DNA from 3 places in the Staphylococcus coagulans genome. Region 3 is predicted to be linked to each of the others. Evidence: predicted binding sites of a transcription regulator. Region 3 holds the regulator's gene; each other region holds the start of a gene.
The links. Region 3 encodes CtsR, which represses protease genes until heat stress. Its sites were predicted from a motif close to ATGGTCAATAAAGGTCAAACA; they were not measured.
Positions count from the first base shown of each region.

Region 1: clpP (ATP-dependent Clp endopeptidase proteolytic subunit ClpP) is a predicted target of CtsR. The motif match lies at 3,812-3,832, and genes of this name have one in related genera.
Region 2: clpB (ATP-dependent chaperone ClpB) is a predicted target of CtsR. The motif match lies at 2,180-2,200, and genes of this name have one in related genera.

Region 1 covers NZ_CP092966.1:2,086,829-2,092,674, reverse strand. Annotated here, with positions in the region: gene trxB (thioredoxin-disulfide reductase) at 1-79, shown strand, start outside; gene rapZ (RNase adapter RapZ) at 469-1,377, shown strand; gene KM149_RS10050 (gluconeogenesis factor YvcK family protein) at 1,379-2,374, shown strand; gene whiA (DNA-binding protein WhiA) at 2,421-3,365, shown strand; gene clpP (ATP-dependent Clp endopeptidase proteolytic subunit ClpP) at 3,879-4,460, shown strand; gene KM149_RS10035 (GNAT family N-acetyltransferase) at 4,622-5,110, shown strand; gene KM149_RS10030 (TIGR01777 family oxidoreductase) at 5,260-5,846, opposite strand, start outside.
Region 2 covers NZ_CP092966.1:1,948,591-1,954,436, forward strand. Annotated here, with positions in the region: gene clpB (ATP-dependent chaperone ClpB) at 1-2,082, opposite strand, end outside; gene KM149_RS09265 (acyltransferase family protein) at 2,379-4,217, opposite strand; gene KM149_RS09270 (metal-sulfur cluster assembly factor) at 4,990-5,298, opposite strand; gene KM149_RS09275 (Cof-type HAD-IIB family hydrolase) at 5,413-5,846, shown strand, end outside.
Region 3 covers NZ_CP092966.1:2,333,586-2,339,431, reverse strand. Annotated here, with positions in the region: gene pdxS (pyridoxal 5'-phosphate synthase lyase subunit PdxS) at 1-140, shown strand, start outside; gene pdxT (pyridoxal 5'-phosphate synthase glutaminase subunit PdxT) at 142-726, shown strand; gene KM149_RS11225 (NupC/NupG family nucleoside CNT transporter) at 900-2,105, opposite strand; gene KM149_RS11220 (CtsR family transcriptional regulator) at 2,270-2,731, shown strand; gene KM149_RS11215 (UvrB/UvrC motif-containing protein) at 2,745-3,275, shown strand; gene KM149_RS11210 (protein arginine kinase) at 3,265-4,269, shown strand; gene KM149_RS11205 (ATP-dependent Clp protease ATP-binding subunit) at 4,287-5,846, shown strand, end outside.

The DNA of each region.
Region 1 (5,846 bases), 250 kb from region 3:
CGTAACAGCAACAAGTGATGGTAGTATCGCAGCAGAAAGTGTTCAAGCGTATATCGAAAGCTTGCATGATGAAGCTTAATCACGATTTTAAGTAATCGTTTTTAAGATTGGAGTTAATCTGTTCGAATGCGCTATATTTTGCCTGTTCATATATTAAATAAACGTATTAATTGCGACACCCTATAAAGGTGGGACAAAGGAATCTAACGTAACAACGAGTTTCCACGTCCCACTCTTTTTATTTATCATTGTTTTTTATGCTCGTGAAAACAGCATACTTTATTATGACAAGATGATTGAAAAATGAGTGCTAGCCGAGTTGTTAAAGTATATTCGGTACAGGTTGCCATTGTTACATCATCGTCAATACATACGGTTATGAAAAGTGTTAAATTTTAGCTTTCTGTCTATGACTTTGAAGGATTTTCATGTACACTAAAAGAGAATCTTAAGGGATGGTGGTCAACAATGCAACATGAAGAAAACAATGAAATCGTTAAAAGTGAATTACTCGTCATTACAGGGCTTTCGGGCGCTGGAAAATCTGTCGTTATTCAAAGTTTAGAAGATTTAGGCTATTTTTGTGTCGATAATCTTCCGCCTATTTTATTGCCTAAGTTTGTAGAATTAATGGAACAAGGGAACCCTTCGTTACAAAAAGTAGCTATTGGCATCGACTTAAGAGGACGAGAATTTTTTAAATACTTAGTGCGTGAAATAGATGCTGTGCAAAGTAGAAAAAATGTAATCGTAGATGTACTGTTTGTAGATGCTGAAACGGAAAAATTAATTTCTCGTTATAAGGAAACACGTCGTAAGCATCCACTTCAAGAGCAGGGCGATTTAACTCTAGTTGCAGCGATTAATGAAGAGCGTAATTTACTTGCCGAAGTGAGAAGTTTGGCCAATTATACTTTAGATACTACAAAGTTAACACCGAAAGCATTAAGAAAAAGAGTTTATGAAAATTTTAATAAAGAGAATAAATCAACGTTTACAATCAATGTGACAAGCTTCGGTTTCAAGCATGGTATTCAAATAGATGCAGATTTGGTTTTTGATGTGCGCTTCTTACCGAACCCTTTTTATGTAGAGGAACTCCGTCCGTTGACAGGTATGGACGAAGAAGTATATAAATACGTGATGAAATGGAAAGAGACGAATACATTTTATGAAAAATTATTGGATCTCTTATTATTCATGATTCCAGGATATAAAAAAGAAGGGAAATCACAACTTGTCATTGCAATTGGTTGTACAGGAGGACAACACCGTTCTGTCGCATTAGCACAACGATTAGCTGAGGAACTTAAGCAGACGTATGATTATAACATATATGTTCATCATCGTGATGCACATATAGAAAGTGGCGAATAAAATGAAACAACTCAAATTAGTGCTGATTGGTGGAGGGACAGGCTTATCTGTTTTGGCAAGGGGTCTCAAATCCTTCCCAATAGATATTACAGCGATTGTAACAGTCGCAGATGACGGTGGAAGTACAGGGAAAATTAGAAGTGAGATGGATATACCAGCACCGGGTGATGTAAGGAACGTGCTGGTTGCCTTAAGCGATGTCGAGCCGTTGTTAGAACAGCTGTTCCAATATCGATTCGAAAAAGATATCATTAGCGGCCATTCTGTTGGTAACTTATTGATTGCCGCATTAACAAATATTACGAATGATTTTGGACATGCGGTAAAAGAGCTCAGTAAAATCTTGAATATCAAAGGTCGCGTTATACCGTCTACAAATTCCAGCGTGGCGCTTAACGCAGAGATGGAAGATGGAGAAATTGTAACAGGGGAATCTAATATTCCTCAAAAACATAAAAAAATTAAACGTGTCTTTTTAGAGCCGGCTGATGTGAAACCGATGGATGAAGCTGTTGCAGCACTAAGAGAAGCGGACTTAATCGTTTTAGGGCCTGGTTCTCTTTATACGAGTGTGATTTCTAACCTTTGTGTCAATGGTATTTCCAAAGCCATTGTCGAAAGTGATGCTAAAAAATTATATGTTTCAAACATAATGACCCAACCTGGAGAGACCGATGAATATACAGTCACAGATCATATTCGTGCAATTCATCAACAATTGGGTGCGAATGTTATTGATTTTGTAATTGCGAATCAATTGCCATTCTCACAAGAAATACTTCAAAAGTATGAAGATAAAGGCGCTAAGCCTGTATATTGTGATGAAGAGCTATTAAAGGAACAAGGTGTTCAACTTGTAACAGGGGAGCATCTCGCTGAAATTACAGAGCACGAATATGTGAGACATCGAACAGAAATATTGGCAGAGATGATTTATGAAATTGCATTACAAGAAATTAGTACAATTCAATTTGACCCTGATCAATTCAAATCATAACTTTAGCCATATTGATTCTTGATAAATAGAAAGGAAACGATTCATTATGAGCTTTGCATCAGAAATGAAAAATGAGCTGACAAGGATTGAAGTTGATAAAGATAACGCTAAGGCAGAGCTCAGTGCTTTAATTCGTATGAACGGGGCCTTAAGCCTATCACATCAACAGTTTGTCATTAATATTCAAACTGAAAATGCCACAACTGCAAGACGTATCTATACACTAATAAAACTTGTTTTTCAGGTTGAAGTCGAAATATTAGTACGTAAAAAGATGAAATTAAAGAAAAATAACATTTATATATGCCGAATAAAAATGAAAGCAAAAGAGATTTTAGACGAGTTAGGAATACTTAAAAATGGAATGTTTAGCCATGATATCGATGCAACTATGGTTAAAGATAATGAAATGAGAAGAAGTTATTTACGTGGTGCATTTCTCGCAGGAGGTTCAGTAAATAACCCAGAAACTTCATCATACCATCTAGAAATATTTTCTCTATATGAGGGTCACTCTGAAGGGCTCACGCAATTGATGAATACTTACGAGCTCAATGCGAAAAGTTTGGAGCGTAAAAAAGGTTGGATCACTTATCTTAAAGAAGCGGAACGTATAGCAGAATTTTTAAGTTTAATCGGTGGTTATCAAGCATTGCTTAAATTTGAAGACGTAAGAATAGTCAGAGACATGCGTAACTCTGTAAATCGACTGGTGAATTGTGAGACAGCGAATTTAAATAAAACGGTCAGTGCGGCGATGAAGCAGGTTGAAAGTATTCAACTGATAGATGAAGAAATCGGGATAGATAATTTGCCTGATCGACTGAGAGAAGTGGCAAAATTAAGAATTGAACATCAAGATGTTTCATTGAAAGAATTAGGTGAAATGGTAAGTACTGGAACTATTTCGAAATCAGGCATCAATCATCGTTTAAGAAAATTAAACGAAATGGCGGATAAAATCAGAAGCGGAGAACGATTTGAAGTGTAAAAAGTAGGTGTTTAGCCGGTGAGGACAGCCTGTTTTTTATATCATATTTCAATGCTATTTGATAGTGCATTTTGTAAAGTATGCGCTATATCGGCTTAGACATCCATTCTTAAAATAGCGCTCAGAGTTTTTTACTAAAAAATAATCTGATCGCTTTCTTTTTATGAGAAAAATTCGTAAGATATGACATCGTTTTAAATACCTGAAGTTCAATATGATATGGGATATAGTTAACGAGTATAGCAAAAAGAACCCCGTCGTTATGGGATTCTTGATTTTAAAAAGTAAGATAGCCCCCTCGAGAGGAATCGAACCTCTATTGTAAGAACCGGAATCTTAAGTGTTATCCATTACACTACGAGGGGTAAATTGAAACGTACACTCATCATTTTACCTTCATGCATTGTAGGGGTCAACTCCTAAAATAGTGAAAGTTAAAAGCGTAATTTTTGACCATGTTTGACTTTTAGGTTAGAATAAAATCAAATCAAAGAAATTAGGAGGAAATAATCTATGAATTTAATTCCTACAGTAATTGAAACGACAAATCGCGGGGAACGTGCATATGACATTTATTCACGTTTATTAAAAGACCGTATTATTATGTTAGGGTCTGCTATTGACGATAATGTAGCAAACTCAATCGTATCACAGCTTTTATTTTTACAAGCACAAGATGCAGAAAAAGATATTTACCTCTATATCAACTCTCCTGGTGGTAGTGTAACAGCTGGATTTGCGATTTATGACACAATCCAGCACATTAAACCAGATGTACAAACAATTTGTATTGGTATGGCTGCTTCAATGGGTTCATTCCTACTTGCAGCAGGAGCTAAAGGTAAGCGATATGCATTACCTAATGCTGAAGTGATGATTCACCAACCACTTGGTGGTGCTCAAGGTCAAGCAACTGAAATCGAAATTGCTGCTAACCATATTTTAAAAACACGTGCAAAATTAAATAAGATCTTAGCTGAACGTACAGGTCAAGATATTGAAAAAATCGAGAAAGACACAGATCGTGACAACTTCTTAACTGCTGAAGAAGCTAAAGCTTATGGCTTAATTGATGAAGTAATGCAACCAGAATAGAAAAGAAGTTTCTGTCATTTATAAGATGATGAACCTATCTCATCTTACTATGTAATGAGTGGAGCAATGAAATCTGAAAGCGTATTTTAGATTTATGCTCCACTCTTTTTTATGATAAAACAAACGGACTTTATTTAAATGAGGGGAAAGGGGTAACAGACGTGATAAGACAGGCACAAGTGAATGATCTGACTCAAATTCAAGAAATATATAATCATGCGATTAAGTATACGACCGCTGTCTATACTTATGAAACAGTAACATTAGAAGAACGTGAAAAATGGTTTCATACGAAGCAACAATTACAACAACCTGTCTTTGTATACGAAGGGAATGGGGAGGTGTTGGGATTTGCTACATATGGTCAATTTAGAAATTGGCCCGCTTACCAATTTACGATTGAACATTCTTTATATGTCAGTCCTAATGCGAGAAGACAAGGCATTGCTTCCCAATTATTAGAGAACATAATTCAAGATGCCCGCGAAAAACAGGTTCAAACGATGGTGGCAGGTATTGATGACCAAAACATACAAAGTAAACTGTTACATGAAAAATTTGGATTTCGACATATGGGAACATTAGAGAAAGTTGGATATAAATTTGATCAGTGGCTTGATCTTGCATTTTATCAGATACAGTTAAAATAAAGTATCTTTATGTGGCATGATTTAATTGGCGATATCATTAAAAATCAGAATTGATATGTATGGTGTTTCAACTTGTCAATTCTGATTTATCATATATCTCGAAATGATATCATCGAAGCACTTTTAGCATTCGACACTGGTCGGTTCACTTAATGGTTATAGATGTCTTTAAGTGCAAGTGAAAGCGTTGGATAATTAAATGTAAAGTGGAGATGATTGAGTTTTTGAGGGACGATAAATTGTGTATCAAGTACCAATGTTGACATTTTCCCTAGAATTAATCGCATAAGCGTAGCTGACACCCATGTGTAGTGAGGGCGATGCAACGTTTTTCCAAGTATTTTCCCAAACTGTTGTTGTGTTTCTGGCCCAGGTGCAGCAAGATTGTATACTCCAGAAGCCGTCTTATGATCAATCAAGAATAGAATTGCGCGTTTTAAATCTTCAAGATGAATCCATGAATACCATTGATGACCACTACCGATACGTCCTCCTACAAAGAAGCGATACGGTTTTTCTATCATAGGTAGAGCACCACCCTTTTGAGAGAGGATGAGGCCAAATCGACCTAAGATCACACGAGTACCTAGTGATTCAAATAGTGAAGCCTGCTTTTCCCATTGATAAACGATTTCGGATAAAAGATCATGTGGTGTCGTACGAAAGTCTTCCGTATACGTCGCAGTTTGAGAAGGTGGATAATATCCCATCGCACTTGCGTTGAAAAGCACACTCG
Region 2 (5,846 bases), 380 kb from region 3:
CAACACATTAAATACATCCGTATGTGCTTTTTCTATCTCATCTAACAAAATAACTGAATAAGGGTTCCGTCTCACCGCTTCAGTTAATTGTCCACCTTCATCGTGTCCAACGTATCCCGGAGGCGCTCCAATTAACCTTGAGACAGAATGTTTTTCCATGTATTCACTCATATCGATACGAATCATATGCTTTTCTGAATCAAACAATGACGAAGCCAATGCTTTAGCAAGCTCTGTTTTACCAACACCCGTAGGTCCTAAGAACAAGAATGAGCCAATTGGTCGGTTAGGATCTTTAATACCTGCTCTCGCACGTACAACGGCATCTGATACAAGATCAACGGCTTGATCTTGTCCTACCACTCGACGATGAAGGATATCAGATAAGTGCAATAATTTTTCACGTTCTGTTTCAACAAGTTTTGAAACTGGAATACCTGTCCATTGACTTACAATTTCTCCAATTTCTTCATCAGTTACAACTTCACGTATAATGCGATCTGAATCTTCACCTTGTGCTTCTTGAAATGAAGCTTCGAGCGCTTTCAATTCTTTTTCAAGTTCTGGTATTTTACCGTGTTGTAACACCGCTGCTTTTTCCAAGTCATAATTATTTTCTGCATCTTCTAAAGCTTTACGACTTTCATCAAGTTCTGCCCGTTTTTCTTGTACTTTAGCAATTTTTTCTTTTTCATTTTCAACACGCGCTTGTAAAGCCGCTTGTTTTTCTTTTTCTTCAGCGAGTTCTTCTTGTAACTCTTTCAAACGAATACGACTTGCTTCGTCTGACTCTTTTTTCAATGCGTTTTCTTCAATTTCTAATTGCATCACACGACGGTTCGCTTGGTCTAATTCAGTAGGGTTAGAGCCCATTTCAGTTCTGATTGTTGCTGAAGCTTGGTCGACAAGGTCAATAGCTTTGTCTGGCAAGAATCGATCCGTAATATAACGATCAGATAGCTCTGCAGCAGCAACGAGTGCACGGTCTTGAATACGTACACCATGATGCACTTCATAACGTTCTTTTAAACCACGTAAAATAGAAATCGTATCTTCAATATTAGGCTCAGCAACATTCACTTTTTGAAAACGTCGTTCTAAAGCTGAATCTTTCTCAATATATTCTCGATATTCATTCAAAGTTGTGGCACCGATACAGTGCAACTCTCCTCGTGCTAACATTGGTTTAAGCATATTACCTGCATCCATAGCACCGTCTGTTTTTCCTGCACCTACCAGCATATGAATTTCATCTATAAATAACAGAATACGCCCGTCTGATTCTTTGACTTCTTTTAATACTGCTTTTAATCTTTCTTCAAATTCACCACGGTATTTTGCCCCAGCCACAAGTGCGCTTAAATCGAGCTCGAATACCGTTTTATCAAGCAATGAATCTGGAACATCTTTTTTTACAATTCGTTGTGCTAACCCTTCAACGATTGCTGTTTTACCTACACCAGGTTCTCCGATTAATACTGGATTATTTTTTGTTTTACGACTCAAAATACGGATTGTGTTACGAATTTCTTCATCTCGTCCAATAACAGGATCCATGTTACCTTTACGTACCTCTTCCACTAAGTCGCGTCCATATTTTGATAATGCTTCATAGTTGACTTCAGGGTTTTGTGTAGTCACATGATTCCCTCCTCTTATCTTTTTAATGATTTCGACAATCACTTCTTTTTTATGTTCTACAAAACGTTTCATCGTTTCATCAATATCTATCGCTGCTAGCAAAATGTGCTCCATTGATATAAATTGATCATCATACGTTTTCATATAATTTTCTGCAGTTGTAAAAAGTTGATTCGTTTGTGGCGAAATATACTGACCATATTGTACTTGATCGCCTTTCATCGTTGGATAACTTTTCAATTTATTATCTAAAGCTCGTTCTAACTCTTCTATATTAATATTTGCACGCTCTAATACACTTTTAAATAAACTATCTGGTTCTTCGAGAACTGCTTTAAGTACAGCTTCTACTTCTATATTGGTTAATTGATAGGTTTTCGCATAATCAATTGCTTTCTGAAGTGCATTTTGAATTGCATGTGTCATTTGATTAATATCCAAAATGGCTCACCCCTCTATTAAAATAGGTCAACGTTGACTTTGACTTTCTTTGACCTTAGTTATATTATAACCCTCACTATCGAAAAAATCAATGCTTAGTTTGACTTTTTTTGACCTTTTTAAAAATTAAATTTACAGTGCTTTGAATGCTACATCTATGCATTTGCCTGATATTTTGAATTTAAAACATTAATACTAGTTACTTATAAAATAAGTCGCGACAAAACCCACCTGATAACTAGGCGTTTCATCGCGACTGTATTACAGCACTCTGTTTTATCATCCTTTTTTCGATCCTATTTTTTATCTGTAGGATGATTTTGTTCTATTTCATGAATGATACTATGCGTTAATGCTCTCACACCCGGTGGCTCTAAATGAATGCCGTCTGGTGCAAAATATTCTGTATGATTTGCAGATTTTTGATACCAATCGACTAATGTGACGTTTCCACGTTTTTTAGCTGCCTTTTTCAATACATCATTGACATGTCCTTCATAAGAACGCGGAACTCTTGTATTGACAACATAAATATCTGCTTTATCAAATAAGTCTAATAGTGTATCAAGCTGGTCTTCTGTAAAGTCTCCGTTTGTTCCTAACTCTAAAACGATAATATCATCTTTGTTTTTATATTGCTTGTAATTCTCTTTGACTAACGGAATCGCTTGAATGAGATTTCGGCCGACCTTACCATTAATATCTGCATTGGATACATAAGATTTAAAGTAATCCCCAATATCCACCATAACCGAATCACCAATAAGTAATGGTTTCCATGAAGCATACTGACTATGATCTCCTTTAACAGTGAAACCATTGATTTCAAGTTGTGGCAGAGGTAATGGTCTGACAATAAGTTTATCTAACTCTTCAGTATTGACCTCAGTAACATGCTGTGCTTTATGGTTTGATAGTGAATTAAATGCACCAGCAAAAACGAGCATACTCGGTAATAGTAAAATAAGTACAAGCCAAGTCCGTAAAACTTTTTGTGACCGCCAGTTTCTAAGTTGTTTAAAAGTAAAAGCATGGAACCCCATTTTTCTGAAAGGTTGTTCAATGAAGCGATATGAAAATTCTGCCATGCCAAACATTAGGAGAAGCTCGATTAAATAGACAAACGTCGGTATTTGTCCTTGTACAAATTGGTGATGAATAAATACAATGATTGGATAGTGCCAAAGGTATAAACTATATGAGCGACTTCCAATATATGTAAAAACCCGATTGCCTAATAATTTAGCAAAATAGCCTGAAGGATGTACACTACTTGCAATGATGAATAAAGTGACACCTGATATAAGAAAAAAGCCACCATAATATAACCAATTACCTGCTTCTTCAACATTTTTAAAACATAAGATTAAAATCACTAAGCCGATTAATCCAATGGCATCTATCACACTTTTTAAAGTTTGATTGATTTTAGCACTCAACTTAAAAGGTGGCCATATCCATGCAAGAATAACCCCCATTAATAAAGTTTGTAGACGTGTATCCGTACCAAAATAAACACGTGCGACATTTTCTTGTGGTACATATAACACAGCCATTGTCACAAGTGATATAAAGAGTAATGTATAAAAAGTGATACGAATCCATTTTGTTCGTCGTACGAAAGTCAATAATCCTAAAAGGACAAGTGGAAAAACGAGATAAAATTGTTCCTCAATTGCGAGTGACCATAAATGTTTAAAAGGGGCAACCGCAAATTGTTCAAAATAATCTACATTCTGAATGATATACCACCAGTTTGAAACATAAAAAACCGCAGCAATCGCATCTGAACGAATCGGTTTGATTTCTGAAGGCTCAAAAATGAGCGTCAACAGTAAGACACTCATAATTAGAAAAAATACCGCTGGAATGAGTCGCTTAAACCGTCTCAACCAAAATGACTTTAAATCAATTTTGCCTGTATTGTAATATTCTGTTAGTAATAAACTCGTAATCAAATAACCTGAGATAACAAAAAATGTATCTACCCCTAAAAAACCACCTGGTAACCATTGTGGATTGAGATGATAAATGATAATAGCGATGACTGCCACAGCTCTTAATCCGTCTAACCCTGGCATATATCGTGATTTTAAATAACGTTTCCCTCTATGTTCAAAATCCCACACACGCATCATTCTTTCCAAATTAATGTAATATTGTACAAACTATGTATTGATTATTTATTGTATACTCTTATTTCAAATCGCGCAATTCTAATTTAGTCTTCAAAATTAAAAAATTTATATGCCAACAGAGGTTTGCACATCAACCGCAAAATAAATAGCGCTCAGATGATTTTTAATAGAAAATCATCTGAGCGCTTCCTTTTTATGATAAAACTTCGTATTGTATGACTTCGCTTTCCGAGGGGATAGCCTTAGCCTGTAGTCTTTGGCTCGTCCTGTTTCCTCAGGCGTCTCTTCAACAATACTTCGTTTATGCATGTTATAACTCACTGTTATAGTTATAAATAAATCACTTTCGCAACGTTTAATTAATAGCGACAAAAACTAAATTAACGGTGAATTGATTTATCCACTTTATAAACGTTTAGGATTTAAAATATATCCATATCGAAATAAACGATATTTATTTGAAAATACATTCACTTCGATGCTTCTCTATAATTTTTGCGGTTTTGATTTTCTAAAAAGCTTTCATCGTCTCATAAAATTGACCTCTTTATCTTCATGATTACAACATGATTATCATAATTAACAAGAAGATTACATGAGATTTCTGTATTACACCCAAAATCCAATTTGGCTTCATCGTAGTTTGTACTTCAATTAAGTCAAATTGAGTTGAGACTTCAGCTCCTATGCAAGAACGTCCAGGAAGGCATAGTTACCTATGGCTTTATATCCAGAAGTCTTTATAATGATGTTTCACCTTAAAACGTGCTTAGCTTACACCTAGTGCAATTTTTGCGTAACGTGACATCATGTCTTTGCTCCATGGTGGATTCCAAACAATATTCACTTCTGTATCTTGAATTTCTGGAAGTTCTGCTAATACTGTTTTCACTTGATCTACAATTTGCGGTCCAAGTGGACAACCAATTGAAGTTAATGTCATCTCAACAGTACACAATCCATCATCATCTAAATCCACTTTATAAACAAGTCCTAAGTTAACGACATCTATACCTAATTCAGGATCTATTACATTTTCTAATGCACCAAGTATACTATCTTTAAGTGCCTCTTCCATCCGTATCACCTCTTTAATCTTATTACTAGTAACAATATATCAAAATCCCCACTTTTCGACAATAAAATGCTATGATATTGATACATTGAAACTTGGTATTAAGGAGAATTATGAATGAAGCAATTTTTAATTTGTTTAGATTTAGATGGGACATTATTAAATGACCAAAAAGAAATATCACCCTACACTTTCCGTGTTCTAAAAACGCTTCAACAACAGGGACACGCAATTATGATTGCTACAGGTAGACCTTACAGAGCCAGTCGCTTATATTATGAACAACTTGGCCTCAATACACCTGTAGTGAATTTTAATGGTGCCTTTGTACATCACCCGCATGACCCCCAATTCCAAACGCAACATCATCGTTTGGATGAAGGAATTGCAACAAGTATCATCGAATCACTTAAAAAAATGGAAATTCAAAATATAATTGCTGAAGTTAAAGACTGTGTATTTATAGATCAACCTGATCATCGCCTTTTTGAAGGCTTTAGTATGGGAAACCCCGTCACAAAAGTGGGAGATTTAAGAGAAAATTTAAATGA
Region 3 (5,846 bases):
AAGCTATTGTACAAGCGACAACACATTATCAAGACTACAAACTCATTGGCGAGTTAGCTAAAAAATTAGGTACTGCAATGAAAGGATTAGATATTAATCAACTTTCATTAGAAGAACGTATGCAAGAGCGTGGTTGGTAAAATGAAAATCGGAGTACTTGCATTACAAGGTGCTGTTCGTGAGCACATTCGACATATTGAAGCTACGGGGCATGAAGGCGTGCCAATTAAAAAAGTAGCACAATTAGAAGAAATAGAAGGGTTAATTATCCCTGGTGGTGAGTCAACAACGTTACGTCGCTTAATGGGACTTTATGGTTTTAAAGAAGCATTACGCGAATCACAATTGCCAATGTTTGGCACTTGTGCAGGCTTGATTGTGCTTGCGCAAGATATCGTTGACGAAGAAGGCTATTTACAAAAATTGGATATTACTGTAGAACGCAATTCATTTGGTCGTCAAGTTGACAGTTTTGAATCAGAGCTTCAAATTAAAGGGATAAATCAACCTGTAGAGGGTGTCTTTATTAGAGCACCTCATATCCAATCTGCAGCGCCACATGTAGAGATTTTAGGTCGAGTTGAAGATAAGATTATCGCAGTTCGTCAAAATCAATACTTAGGAATCTCATTTCATCCAGAATTAACAGATGATTACAGTATGACACAGTATTTTATAGAACAGGTTATCCCGAACAGCACATCGCAAAGAACCGAAGCTAAATGATAGTTGTCCTTATCCAATCTCATGGTTATGCATCAAGTGATAATCTAGGATGATAAGGACATCAAATATCAAAGCGATTGAGCTGGAAATCAATCCCAAAATAAATAGCGCTAAGATGATTTTCTATTAATAAATCATCTTAGCGCTTCTTTTTATAAAAAATTCGATTTCAATTATAAGAAGAAACCTGCGATTGTTGCAGACACAAATGATACTAATGTAGCACCAAATAATAATTTAAGTCCAAAGCGTGCAACCATGTCACCTTTTTCATCATTTAAAGATTTAATGGCTCCGGAAATAATACCGATCGAACTGAAATTCGCAAAAGATACTAAGAATACAGAGACAACACCTAGTGTACGAGGTGAAAGCCCGTTTGCTTTTCCTAATTCAGTCATTGCTACAAATTCATTAGATAGAAGCTTTGTAGCCATAATTGAACCTGCATGAACTGCATCATGCCAAGGAATACCTGTTAAAAATGCTAATGGTGCGAAAATGAAACCAATCAATGTTTGGAAATTCCAATCCAATTGACCACCAGAAACTAAACTGATAATACCGCCTACGATACCATTGAGTAATGAGATTAAAGCGATATAACCGATTAACATCGCACCTACAATAACAGCAACTTTAAATCCATCTAAGATATATTCGCCCAACATTTCAAAGAAAGATTGTTGCTTTTTCTCTTCTTCAATCAATAATTTGTCGTCTTCTTCGTTGACTTTATATGGATTAATAATAGAGGCAATAATGAAACCACCGAATAAGTTTAATACCACTGCGGTTACAACATATTTAGGTTCAACAAGTGTAAAGTAGGCACCGACAATTGATGCTGATACTGTAGACATTGCTGAAGCGGTTAATGTATATAAGCGATGTTTAGGAATATAAGGAAGTTGTTTTTTTAATGAAATGAACACTTCGGATTGTCCTAAAATAGCAGAAGCTACCGCATTATATGATTCTAAACGACCCATACCGTTAATTTTAGAAATTAAAAATCCAAGAACGTTAATAATTAATGGTAAGATTTTTGTGTATTGCAAAATACCAATCAACGCGGAAATAAAAATAATTGGCAGTAATACATTAAAGAAGAAAGGCGATGCGCCTTTGTTGGCTAAACCACCAAATACAAAATCGACACCGACTGCAGCTTGTTTTAATAAATAACCAAACCCAGTAGCAATACCGCCGACAATTTGAATCCCAATATTTGTTTTAAGTAAGAAAAATGCTAAAACAAGTTGGATAACAAGCATGATGCCAATATATTGCCAACGAACGTGCTTTTTATCAGAACTTGCTAAAAAAGCTAGGGCTAAAAATACAACAATCCCAACAACCCCAATTAAAATATGCATGTGAGTTCCACCTCTGCTTTTCAAAATTAAATTTCACTAGAACTATCATACACCAAAAATGTAAGCAGTAACATAGCAATTTTATAAATTTAAAATCAAATTGGTTGAAAAAGGTCAAAGTGGGTTCTATAATATAGTCAAAGATGGTCAAAAGAGGTGATACGATGCACAATATGTCTGACATCATAGAACAGTACATTAAAAAGTTATTTGAAGAAGCACAAGATGACGTTGTTGAAATTCAACGCGCAAACATTGCACAGCGTTTTGATTGCGTACCATCTCAGTTGAATTATGTCATCAAAACACGATTCACGAATGAACATGGTTATGAAATAGAAAGTAAACGTGGTGGCGGCGGGTATATTCGAATCACAAAAGTTGAAACAAAAGATCAAGGGAATTATATTAAACGTCTGATGGAATTAATTGGACCTGCCATTTCTCAGCAACAAGCGCTTTATATCATAGATGGTTTGTTGGAAAACAACTTGATTACTGAAAGAGAAGCCAAAATGATTGCAGCGATTGTAGATAGGGAAACATTGAAAATGGATGTGGCCGCAAGAGATATTATCCGGGCAAATATTTTGAAACGCCTACTACCGGTTATTAACTATTATTAAAGGATGATGTGCTATGAATACCGATAAATACAAACTTGAACGACATCAAGCGACAATCCCTTACCGTCAGCAAGTCAAATTGTCACAGCAACCTATCTATGGACAGTCTGACGATGATTGGCAAGAAGCAGAGGATGTTGAAGGGACTTTTGTCATCAAACAAATTTTACAACATTTGGCAGCTAAACACGGCTTGAGTGTCGATCAAGTGGTTTATCGAGAAGAAAAGCGCTGTCCAACTTGTCAAATGACATTAAAAGATATTGCGCATGTCGGCAAGTTCGGCTGTCATGATTGTTATCAAACTTTCAAAGAAGATGTTTATGACATTGTGAGACGTGTCCAAGGTGGTCATATTGAACATTCTGGAAAATGTCCACAGTCGTCGCAACAAAAACGGGCATTGAAAAAACAACTTGAAGAAAAACGTGCACATCTTGAATCACTTGTTTCAAAACAAGCTTTTGAAGAAGCGGCGATTGTACGAGATGAAATTCAAGCACTCCAACAACAAAGTGAGGTGTCCAAATCTGATGACGAATAATCTTGATCAGCACATGAGTGATTGGATGCAAGAAGTTCAATCACAACCTGTGATTATGTCTTCACGTATTCGGTTAGCGCGTAATCTTGAAAATCATGTACATCCTTTGATGTTCCCGTCTGAAGAGGAAGGACATCGTGTGATTAATGAAGTTCAAGATGTTTTAAAGGATATGAAAGTTTTAAGATTAGATGAATTAGATCAACAAAGTAAATATAAGTTAGTGGCTAAGCATTTAATTAGCCCAGAGCTGACAAAGCAACCCGCATCTGCTGTATTGTTGAACGAAGATGAATCTATTAGTGTAATGGTAAATGAAGAGGACCATATACGTATTCAAGCAATGGGTAACGATTTATCATTAGATACGCTTTATCAAAAAGCTTCTAAAATAGATGACGTCTTAGATGCTTCACTCGATATCAGTTATGATGAACAACTGGGTTATTTGACAACTTGTCCGACGAATGTTGGCACAGGTATGCGTGCGAGTGTGATGTTGCACTTGCCAGGGTTGTCTATTATGAAGCGAATGAATCGTATTGCACAAACGATTAACCGATTTGGTTTTACGATTAGAGGCATTTACGGTGAAGGTTCGCAAGTTTATGGACATGTTTATCAAGTTTCAAATCAATTAACACTTGGTAAAAGTGAACAAGAAATTATTGATGCATTAACAGAATTAGTTCATCAAATTATTAATGAAGAACTCGCATTACGAGATCGTTTAAATCAACACAATCATACTGAGACACTTGATAGAATCTATCGTTCATTGGGTATATTAAAATATAGTCGTTTAATTTCGGTAGAGGAAGCGTCATATCGTTTAAGTGATATTAAATTAGGTGTTGATTTGGGCATTTTAGAAATGGAAGACTTTCGATTTAATGAATTAATGATTGCGATTCAATCGCCATTTTTAATTGATGATGCAGAAGAACAATCCATTGAAGCCAAAAGAGCAGAAATTTTAAGAACGCATATATAAAACTAGGAGGTTGGCATATGTTATTTGGAAGATTAACAGAACGTGCGCAGCGTGTTTTAGCACATGCACAAGAAGAGGCAATTCGCTTAAATCACTCTAATATTGGAACAGAGCACTTACTACTAGGTTTAATGAAAGAACCAGAAGGTATTGCGGCAAAAGTATTAGAAAGTTTTGATATTACAGAAGATAAAGTTGTTGCAGAAGTAGAAAAATTGATTGGACATGGTCAAGAACAAATGGGCGCGTTACACTATACACCACGTGCTAAAAAGGTCATTGAACTTTCAATGGATGAAGCACGTAAATTACAGCACAACTTTGTAGGAACAGAGCACATTTTACTTGGCTTAATCCGTGAAAACGAAGGTGTAGCTGCACGTGTATTTGCAAACTTAGATTTAAATATTACTAAAGCACGTGCACAAGTTGTTAAAGCGTTAGGTAGCCCAGAAATGTCTAATAAAGGTGCACAAGCAGCTAAATCAAACAACACACCAACTTTAGATGGATTAGCAAGAGATTTAACAGTTATTGCTAAAGACGGTACGTTAGATCCAGTGGTAGGCCGAAATGCTGAAATTACACGTGTGATTGAAGTGTTAAGTCGACGTACAAAAAACAATCCTGTTCTTATCGGTGAACCTGGGGTAGGTAAAACTGCTATTGCGGAAGGTCTTGCTCAAGCAATCGTCAACAATGAAGTCCCAGAAACATTAAAAGATAAACGTGTCATGTCTTTAGATATGGGAACTGTTGTCGCAGGTACAAAATACCGTGGTGAGTTTGAAGAACGTCTTAAGAAAGTAATGGAAGAAATTCACCAAGCAGGCAATGTCATTTTATTCATTGACGAATTGCATACACTCATTGGTGCGGGTGGTGCAGAAGGTGCAATTGACGCCTCAAATATTTTAAAACCTGCCCTTGCACGTGGTGAACTACAATGTATTGGTGCCACAACATTAGATGAGTACCGTAAACACATCGAAAAAGATGCTGCACTTGAACGACGTTTCCAACCAGTACAAGTAGATGAACCAAGTGTTACGGATACAATTGAAATTTTAAAAGGCTTACGTGATCGTTATGAAGCACACCACAGAATTAACATTTCCGACGAAGCGATTGAAGCTGCTGCAAAATTAAGTAATCGTTATGTACAAGATCGTTTCTTACCAGATAAAGCGATTGATTTAATTGATGAAGCTAGTTCAAAAGTACGCTTAAAAAGCCATACAACACCAACAAGCTTAAAAGAGATTGAAGTACAAATTGAACAAGTGAAAAAAGAAAAAGATGCTGCAGTCCACGCACAAGAATTCGAAAATGCTGCAAATCTAAGAGATAAGCAAACAAAATTAGAAACGCAGTACGAAGAAGCTAAAAATGAATGGAAAAATAACCAAGGTGGCCAACACACAACACTTGTCCCTGAAGATATTGCAGAAGTTATTGCGGGTTGGACAGGTATTCCACTAACACGTTTGAACGAAACAGAATCAGATCGATTACTCAACTTGGAAGAAACATTACACCAACGTGTAATTGGTCAAGATGACGCAGTTGCTGCTATT